3 regions of the Pseudomonas anguilliseptica genome follow, and region 2 is predicted to be linked to each of the others. Evidence: predicted binding sites of a transcription regulator. Region 2 holds the regulator's gene; each other region holds the start of a gene.
The links. Region 2 encodes sigma-54, which starts transcription at its own class of promoters, with help from an activator protein. Its sites were predicted from a motif close to ANTGGCATNNANNTTGCTNT; they were not measured.

Region 1 (3,245 bases), 1.8 Mb from region 2:
TCCTTTTTGCAGTTATTACAGAGTTTGCGCGCCAGACGCTGAGCAATAATCAGGTTGACCGACGTAGCAATATTGAACGACGGCACGCCCATATTGCGCAGGCGAGTCAGGGTTTCTGCTGCGCTATTGGTGTGCAGCGTGGACATCACCATGTGGCCGGTTTGCGCTGCTTTGATAGCGATGGACGCGGTATCCAGGTCGCGAATCTCGCCGACCATGATGATGTCCGGGTCCTGACGCAGGAATGACTTCAGTGCGGCAGTAAAATCCATGCCCTGTTTGGGGTTTACGTTGACTTGGTTGATGCCTTCCAGATTGATTTCCACGGGGTCTTCAGCGGTGGAGATGTTTACGTCAACGGTATTGAGGATATTCAGGCCTGTATAGAGAGAGACCGTTTTGCCAGAGCCGGTAGGGCCTGTCACCAGGATCATGCCCTGTGGCTGCTTCAGGGCGGACATATAGAGCTCTTTTTGCGACTCTTCATAACCGAGTGCGTCGATACCCATCTGCGCGCTGGAGGAGTCAAGAATCCGCATTACGATCTTTTCGCCCCACAGGGTTGGGCAGGTACTTACACGAAAGTCGATTGATTTGCTTTTAGATATGCGCATTTTGATGCGTCCATCCTGCGGCTTGCGGCGCTCGGAAATATCCAGGCCTGCCATAACCTTCAATCGAGCAGAAATGCGTGGTGATAGCTGGATGGGCGGCCGAGCTATCTCATGCAGAATGCCGTCTGTGCGAAAGCGTACGCGATATGCCTTCTCGTAGGGCTCAAAGTGTAGGTCAGATGAGCCGCCTTTAATGGCATCCAGCAATATCTTATTGACAAAGCGTACTACTGGCGCGTCATCGGCAGCATTGCTGTCCCCGTTGTCCTGCGCATCGTCACTGACCGCTTCAACATCCAGGCCGTCGAGATCTATATCCCCTAGGTCGTCTATTCCGCTTGTGGTCGAGTCGAAGAATTTTTCGATAGCCTCACCAAGCTTGTCGTCTTCCACCAGGATGGCTTCGGTGTTCATTCCGGTGCTGAACTGGATGTCGGTGACAGCTTGGTGATTGGTGGGGTCGGAAACAGCGATAAATAGCTTGTTGCCGCGACGCCATAGCGGCAGCACGCGGTGTTGGCGCACCAGCTTTTCGGTTACTAGATCCTTGGGTTGGCTTTCTTTGTCTATCGAATTCAGATCGACGAAGGATACGCCAAACTGCTCGGAGGCAAGCTCGGCAAGCACGCGACTTTTAACCAGTTTGTTCTGCACCAGATAAGTGACCAGCGACAGTTTATTGCGCTGGGCCTGGCTCTGCGCCTGTTGAGCGGTTTTTTCATCCAGTAGTTCTGCCAGAACCATCTGGCGGGCAAGGCCGGTAAGGGACACACTATCGTTCATTGCAGGCTCCATAACAATCCTTGCCTTATAGCCTAGTTGATTGATGCGTGCCAAACGCAAAGCTGGAGGGTGACAAAAAAAGGCGGTTAGTGCCGGCAGGGTGTGGCGGTGCTGCGTTATTGGCTTGCAGGGCTTGCCTAAAATAGCTGTTTAAGAATTGGCACGAAGGGTGCATTGGGTTGGTGTAGGTCGCTGACCTGAACATAACTAGGAGATGCTATATGAAAGCTCAAATGCAAAAAGGCTTTACCCTGATCGAATTGATGATTGTGGTTGCGATCATCGGTATTCTGGCGGCTGTTGCGCTGCCGGCTTATCAGGATTACACCAAACGTTCCCATGTCTCCGAGGGCTTGAGTCTGGCGTCTGGCGCAAAAACCACGGTTACTGAGTACTTTTCGTCTATCGGGGCTTTCCCTGACAGCAACACCTTGGCAGGCCTTGCCCCTGCGGGGTCCATTAACGGTAACGCAGTTACGTCGGTAGCAGTTGGTGCGAATGGTATGATCACTATCACCTACAATGCGAAGGTAGCAAGCGACAGTACCTTGGTTCTCAGTCCCTTCACTGCAGCGGGGTCGGTTAAGTGGACCTGTAAGGCCGGCGCCACTAACCCGGTTGATGCTAAGTTCCGTCCTTCGAACTGCCGCACCTAAATATCTTGTTTGCATACGCCCGCATTTTGCGGGCGTTTTTTTTGGTGCTAAGTAAATGTCTAAAGAAGTGAGAGCTGTATTTTTTCTATATGCCATTATGGCTCTGGCTTTCGCGTGCTATTTTCCGGGGGTGGCAGGCGGTTTTTTATTTGATGATTATCCGAATCTAGAAGCGATGGGGTATCTCGGTGGCGTAATTAACTGGGAAACCTTTCAGGCGTTTGTTTTTAGCGGCGAGTCCGGGCCTACGGGGCGTCCTATCGCATTGCTCAGCTTTCTGTTGGATGACAATACCTGGCCTAGCCAAGCCCCCTGGTTTAAGCAGACCAATCTTCTGATTCATATTCTGTGTGGTCTGCTGCTGTGCTGGGCCGCCTTATTGCTCGTGCGCAACCTTAAAAGCGTCAGTGAAAGTCAGGCGCAATGGGTTGCTGCGTTGGCCTGTGCTCTTTGGCTGCTGCACCCCTACATGGTATCTACAACGCTATATGTGGTGCAGCGTATGGCGCAACTGGCGACGCTGTTTTGTCTGGCCGGGATTGTTCTGTATCTCTATGGCCGACTGCAGTTGGCCATGCGCCCGCGACGCGCATATATACTCATGAGTTTGGGCCTGGCGGCTGGAACCTTGCTGGCTACCTTCAGTAAGGAGAACGGTGCGCTGCTGCCGTTGCTGGTGCTGGTGATCGAGTACTGCCTGCCGAAAGAAGGTAGGCCTGCGTGGCAGTGGCGCGCCCTGTTTCTCTGGTTGCCCTCGCTGGCTATTTTTGCGCTGCTAGCCTGTGTTATCGATTTTTCGGATAACCCCTGGCCCAATCGAAATTTTAATCAAATTCAGCGGCTGCTGACAGAGTCTCGAATTGTCTGCGAATACCTACTGCACCTGTTCGTACCGAGAATTGAAGGCAATGGTCTTTATCAGGATGGCTATGTCATTTCCAAGGGCTTGTTTGAGCCGGCTAGCACTTTCTCTGCCATTGCATTTCTTGTAGCTCTGCTGGCTTTTGCTTTTGCTGTTGGTAAAAAGGCGCCGTTGATTAGTCTGGGTGTACTGTTCTTCTTTGCCTCCCACTTGATGGAGTCCACCGTCGTCGGGCTTGAACTGTACTTCGAGCATCGCAACTATCTGGCATCGCTGTTCCTGTTTCTGCCGCTGGCCTACTACTGCGTCATCTACAGTAGTCGTTTCAAG
Region 2 (3,245 bases):
TAGCTCTGTGTGCAGCAGAGCACGCTCGGCCAGTTCAGGTAGCAGGCCGGCCGGTAGGTTGTCGATGCAGTAGAAACCGTTGTCCTCAAGTACATCGAGGGCGGTGCTCTTCCCGGAGCCGGAGCGACCGCTAACGATGATCAGGCGCATGCTCAGGCTCGGTTGAGTTGGCTTTGTACGTCCACGACCACCTGGTACAGGGCTTCGCTGCTTTCGGCTTGGCGCAGGCTGGCGCGCACATCGCTGCGGTCTAGCATGCTGGCGATCTGCCGAAGCAGCTCTAGGTGAGCATCGGTGGCCGCTTCGGGCACCAGCAGGACAAACAGCAGGTCCACAGGCGCGCCGTCGATGGCGTCGAAGTCTACGGCGGAGTCCAGGCGCAGCAAGGCACTGATCGGCGCGGTGCAACCGGGCAGGCGACAGTGCGGAATGGCAATGCCATTACCGAAACCGGTCGAGCCTAGTTTTTCCCGGGCAATCAGGCTTTCGAAGATGTCTTGGCCATCCAGGTCAGGCAGCTCGCGCGCCACCAGGTTGGCAATCTGTTCGAGGACACGTTTTTTGCTGCCGCCCGGCACGTTCACCAGGGAACGGCCGGGGGGCAGGATGGTTTCAAGTCGGATCATAGGAGATAGACGATGTCAGCGGGCCATAGCGCCCTGTTGACGGTCGAGCTGTTTTTCCTTGTGTTTGATGAGTTGTCGGTCGAGTTTATCAGTCAGTAGATCGATGGCTGCGTACATGTCTTCATGTTCGGCATTGGCGACGACTTCGCCGCCGGCAATGTGCAGGGTCGCTTCGATTTTCTGTTTGAGCTTCTCGACCTCCATGGTGACTTGCACGTTGGTAATCTTGTCGAAGTGGCGCTCCAATCGGCCGAGTTTTTCGGCGATGTAGTCGCGCAGGGCGTCGGTCACATCCAGCTGGTGTCCACTGATGTTGACTTGCATACCGCTTTCTCCTTGTTGCCGTGTGTAAGAGGCAGGCGAGAGGCCTGCCGCCGGAACACTTTGGCGTGGAAGACTCTGACAGAACGAGCCTGGCACGGCCGCTAATTGCTTGTTGGCAGTATGGCTGCTTTTGCGAAAAGGCGTGGCCGGGAGTGTTCTGTGCAGTGCGATCTGTCTTCCTTCTTCGTGCCGCCTTAGATCAATCGTTTGCGCTCACTGGAAGGCGCTATTCCGAGGGATTCACGGTACTTGGCGACCGTGCGGCGGGCTACTTGAATGCCCTGTGCCTCCAGTAAACCAGCGATCTTGCTGTCACTCAACGGCTTTTTCGCATTTTCCGCGGCGACCAGTTTTTTGATGATGGCGCGGATCGCCGTGGACGAGCATTCGCCGCCTTCGGAGGTGCTGACGTGGCTGGAAAAGAAATATTTCAGCTCGTAAATACCGCGCGGGGTGTGCATAAATTTCTGTGTGGTCACCCGCGAAATAGTCGACTCGTGCATGCCCACAGCTTCAGCAATATCGTGCAGCACCAGGGGTTTCATCGCCTCATCGCCGTAGTCGAGGAAACCACGCTGATGTTCGACGATCTGCGTGGCAACCTTCATCAGAGTTTCGTTACGACTTTGCAGGCTTTTGATAAACCAGCGCGCTTCTTGCAGCTGGTTACGCATAAAAGTGTTGTCGGCGCTGGAGTCGGCGCGCTTCACAAAACCGGCGTACTGCGCGTTGACCCGCAGGCGTGGCATAGCTTCCTGGTTGAGCTCCACCAGCCAGCGTTCGTTGTGTTTGCGCACGATTACATCGGGCACCACGTATTCCGGCTCACTGGATTCGATTTGCGAGCCAGGGCGCGGGTTGAGGCTTTGAATCAGGTCGATAACCTGGCGCAGCTCATCTTCCTTGAGCTTCATGCGGCGCATCAGCTGGCTGTAGTCGCGGCTGCCGAGAAGATCAAGGTAGTCGCTGGCCAGACGCTGGGCTTCGCTCAGCCATGGGGTTTTCGCCGGCAGCTGGCGCAGTTGCAGGAGCAGGCACTCGCCCAGGTTGCGCGCGGCGATGCCGGTAGGCTCGAACTGCTGGATGCGGTGCAGCACGGCTTCGACTTCGTCGAGCTCAATATCCAGTTCCGGATCGAAGGCTTCGACGACTTCTTCCAGGCTTTCCTCCAGGTAGCCCTGGTCATTGATGCAGTCGATCAGGGTGGCCGCAATCAGGCGATCCTTGTCGGACATAGGCGCCAGGTTGAGCTGCCATAGCAGGTGGCTTTGCAGGCTCTCGCCGCTGGAGGTGCGTGTGGTGAAATCCCACTCGTCGTCGTCATTGGTGCTGCTGGGCAGGCTGCTGGCGCTGGTTTGGTAGATGTCTTCCCAGGCGGTATCGACGGGCAGCTCATTAGGAATACGTTCGCCCCAATCACCTTCTTCCAGGTTGTCCACGGTCTGCGTGGCTTCCTGGTAGTTGGTTTCCTGATAGGGCGCTTCGGGCTGTTCGCTGGGGCTGGCGCTTTCTGCACCATCGGCCATAGGGTCCGAATTGTCGAAATCATCGCCATCTTCCTGGCGTTCGAGCATCGGGTTGGACTCCAAGGCCTCCTGGATCTCTTGCTGCAGATCCAGGGTCGACAGTTGGAGCAGGCGGATGGCCTGTTGCAGCTGCGGCGTCATCGTCAGCTGCTGGCCCATTCTCAGGACTAGCGATGGTTTCATTGCAGACCTTATTTACCGGCGTCTGTGCGCAATCCACTACAGGGCGTTTTCAAAAAAGCGCCACTAGGAAGCAAATTATATGCCTGACTTTAAGGGTTTTGCCTAGCCTTGGCTGCAGCCGGCTTGAGAAAAGCTGTGGTTACAGCCGGAACTCATGCCCCAGGTAAACTTCTTTGACTGTCTGGTTGGCCAGAATAGTCTCGGCATCACCCTCTGCAATCAGTTGACCATCGCTGACGATATAGGCGGTTTCGCAGATATCCAGGGTCTCGCGCACGTTGTGATCGGTGATCAATACACCGATGCCCTTGGCCTTGAGGTGATGGATGATCTGCTTGATATCGCCCACGGAAATCGGGTCGACACCGGCGAAGGGTTCGTCGAGCAGGATGAACTTGGGGTTGGTCGCCAAAGCGCGGGCAATTTCCACGCGGCGGCGCTCACCACCAGACAGGCTCATGCCAAGGTTGTCGCGGATATGGCTGATATGGAATTCCTGCAGCAGCCCCTCAAGTTCCTTGCGGCGTGCAGCGCCATCTAGGTCCTTGCGGGTTTCCAGGATGGCCATGATGTTGTCGGCCACGCT
Region 3 (3,245 bases), 4.1 Mb from region 2:
TGGGCACGCCGAGGTTGGCCGAGCTGTCTTTGCTGATCTGACTGTTGGTGTTCTTGCTGGCCTGGGTGCGCTCATTCAGAGTGATGGTGATGATGTCACCCACCCGATAAGCCTTGCGATCACCGAACAGACTATTCTCGAAACCGGCCTGATAGATCGAACCATTGTTCTGCGCCGCCGGCAGCGGAGTACGCGGCATCACCGGAGCGTAATAGGGATCATCCGGCTTAGGCGCGGGAGCCATGCAGCCGCTCAAAGCCAGGGGGCCAAGCAGTGCACTTATGATTATCAGCCGGTTCATATCTACTACCTCATGCGTTGTCTGGGGTGGTGCGTAACCTGAGTCACCAGCACCCGTTCAAGCGATTCCTTGCTGTATCCAAAGCCAGGCCAACCGCAGCGCGACTAACCGGCCTTACCTATCAAAGATTCTGCGAAAGAAAACCGAGCATCTGGTCAGCAGTGGAAATGACTTTGGAGTTCATTTCATAGGCGCGCTGGGTGGTGATCATGTTCACCAGCTCCTCGACCACGCTGACGTTGGAGTTTTCCAGAGTGTTCTGCAGCATCACGCCCAGGCCATTCAAACCAGGCGTACCGACCTGCGGTGCACCGCTGGCGGCGGTCTCGAGGAACAGGTTGTTGCCGATCGCTTCCAGGCCCGCCGGGTTGATAAAGTCGGCGGTTTGCAGGTTGCCCACGATCTGCGGCTGCGGGTTGCCGGCGGTGGTCACCGATGCAGTGCCATCCTCGCCCACGATAAAGGTGCGTACCTCGTTAGGCAGCACGATGGCCGGCTCCAGGGCATAGCCATTGGACGTCACCACCTGGCCATCGGAGTTGAGGTGAAAACTGCCATCACGGGTATAGGAAACCGTACCGTCAGGCAGCAGCACCTGGAAGAAACCGCGACCGTTGATCGCCATGTCCAGCGGCTGCTCGGTGGTCTGCAGGCTGCCCTGGGTATGAATCTTCTGCGTACCGACAATCCGCACCCCGGTACCCAATTGCAGGCCGGTAGGCAGCTGGCTGTCCTGACTGGACTGGCCACCAGGTTGGCGACGGATCTGATACAGCAAGTCCTCGAACTCGGCGCGATCACGCTTGAAGCCGGTGGTCGAGACGTTGGCCAGGTTGTTGGAAATGGTGGTCAGGTTCATGTCCTGAGCGGACAGACCGGTCTTGCTGACCCACAGTGAAGGAAGCATATCGATTCTCCTCGGGCGTCGTTTTAACGACGCCGCGTGCTGATAATTAGGTCATCTGCAAGACGCGAGCCATCGCCGCCGAGTTGTCCTCGGCAGTACGCATCATCTTCACTTGCAGTTCGAATTGGCGGGACAGGGAGAGAATCGCGGTCATCTCTTCCACGGCATTGACGTTGCTCGATTCGAGAAAGCCCGAGGTGACCTCCATATTGGCATCCGCCAACACCGGGCCCTGCCCCTTGAAGCGGATCATCCCGTCGACGCCCTTCTCCATCTGCTTGGGATCGGGGTTGACCAGCTTCAAACGGTCAACCTCGGCCAGCACATTGGGGTCTTCGCCCAGGGCGCGAATGCTAATGGTGCCGTCCTTGCCGATCTCGATCTTCTGCTCTGGCGGCACGGCAATCGGCCCCGCGTTGCCCATCACCGGCAAGCCATTGCCGGTACGCAGCACACCCAGGGCGTCAACGTTCAGGCTGGCGGTGCGCACGTAGGCTTCAGTGCCATCGGGTGCCTGTACTGCCAGCCAGCCCTTGCCGCCAACCGCCACATCCAGATCGCGACCGGTTTCCTGCAGCGAGCCAGGCGTGAAATCGGTACCCGGGCGCTCACTCATCGCATAGACCCGCGACGGATAACTGTCACCAAAGATCGGCATGGAGCGCGCCTGCTCGAAATCGCGACGAAAGCCGCTGGTCGAGATATTCGCCAAGTTGTTGGCGTGGGCACGCTGGGCCAGGGTGTTGTTGTGGGCACCAGTCATGGAAACGTACAGCATCTTATCCATGGTAATTCTCCGAGTTGGGCTTGCCGCCCGCTGCTCTATGCAGACTATGAAGCAATAGCTATGCCACACTCGAAAAATAACCATAAGCAACTGATATTTATGAATTTTTAAAAAACAAAAGGCTCCCGAAGGAGCCTCTGTACAACCTGAACGGCGTAGTCTTGCCGCCTGCGGCAGACGGCTTGCCTGCCGCAGACAACGCCACTTATCAACGCAGGTTGATAATGGTCTGGGTCACCGCACTCTCGGTCTCGATGGTCTTGGCGTTGGCCTGATAGTTGCGCTGCGCCACGATCAGGTTAACCAACTGATCCGACAGTTCGACATTGGAGTCCTCCAGCGCCCCCGACTGCAGCGCACCCAGGGTGCCACTACGCGGTGTACCGACCACCGGCTCACCCGACTGGAACGACTGCACCCAGGCGGTCTTGCCAACCGACGTCAGCCCCTGCACGTTGGCGAAGTTGGCCAGTACCACCTGCCCTTGCACCCGCGATTGACCGTTGGTGTAACGGGCAAAGATTACCCCGGTGTCGTCAATCTCCAGCCCTGACAGCTGGCCGGTGGTGTAGCCGTCCTGGCTGACGCTACTAACAGCAAAGGCACTGGCAAACTGCGTGGAACCGCGCACGTCGAAGGTAAAGCCGGCGGTGGCGCTGTCGGCCCCATTGGGCACCAGGTTGCCGGTGACCGGGTCACGCTCGGCCGGAATCCAGTCAGCCTGGGCATAGGGAATCACGCCATTCACCGTACCCACCGGGATGGCCGGCGCATCCAGGGCGGCGTTGGGCGGGATGCCTGCCAGCGGGGTAAATGCCGGCGTCGCCAGCTGCCCCGCCGCGTCATATTTCAAGTCATAACTGAAAGGTCGCGTGCTGGTGGGGTCACGCGGGTTTACCCCGTCGATCAGCACATGCATGGTCCAGCTGTTGTTGGCCGGCGCCGCATCCTTGACGAAATACTGCGTCATGACATGGGAGTTACCCTGACTGTCATAGATATTCAGCGAGGTCGAGGAGTTATAGGACAGCGGGTCGGTAGGATCGAAGGTCGGAGCGGCCATGGTGCCGGCATTGGTCGGCCGCACATTGGTCGAGTTGACGTTGAACGTCTGCAGGATGCTCTCGGTTGCACGCGGCTCCTGGCTGGCAGTCTGGATCTGCAGGTCATCGACCACGCCGTTCTGCAGGTTGCCGCTGGCATCAACCGCATAGCCCTGCAGCCGGTAGCCGAAGTTGTTGACCATAAAG

Region 1: the regulator sigma-54 is predicted to act here: its motif matches at 1,554-1,573, upstream of BLW24_RS13165 (pilin).
Region 3: the regulator sigma-54 is predicted to act here: its motif matches at 2,044-2,063, upstream of BLW24_RS24240 (flagellar basal body rod protein FlgF).

The regions. Positions count from the first base shown of each region.
Region 1 covers NZ_FNSC01000001.1:2,715,349-2,718,593, forward strand. The annotation lists gene pilB (type IV-A pilus assembly ATPase PilB) at 1-1,397, opposite strand, end outside; gene BLW24_RS13165 (pilin) at 1,619-2,053, shown strand; gene BLW24_RS13170 (hypothetical protein) at 2,109-3,245, shown strand, end outside.
Region 2 covers NZ_FNSC01000001.1:870,050-873,294, reverse strand. The annotation lists gene rapZ (RNase adapter RapZ) at 1-150, opposite strand, end outside; gene ptsN (PTS IIA-like nitrogen regulatory protein PtsN) at 153-626, opposite strand; gene hpf (ribosome hibernation-promoting factor, HPF/YfiA family) at 642-950, opposite strand; gene BLW24_RS04180 (RNA polymerase factor sigma-54) at 1,145-2,659, opposite strand; gene lptB (LPS export ABC transporter ATP-binding protein) at 2,799-3,245, opposite strand, start outside.
Region 3 covers NZ_FNSC01000001.1:4,974,977-4,978,221, forward strand. The annotation lists gene flgH (flagellar basal body L-ring protein FlgH) at 1-301, opposite strand, end outside; gene flgG (flagellar basal-body rod protein FlgG) at 423-1,208, opposite strand; gene BLW24_RS24240 (flagellar basal body rod protein FlgF) at 1,255-1,995, opposite strand; gene flgE (flagellar hook protein FlgE) at 2,204-3,245, opposite strand, start outside.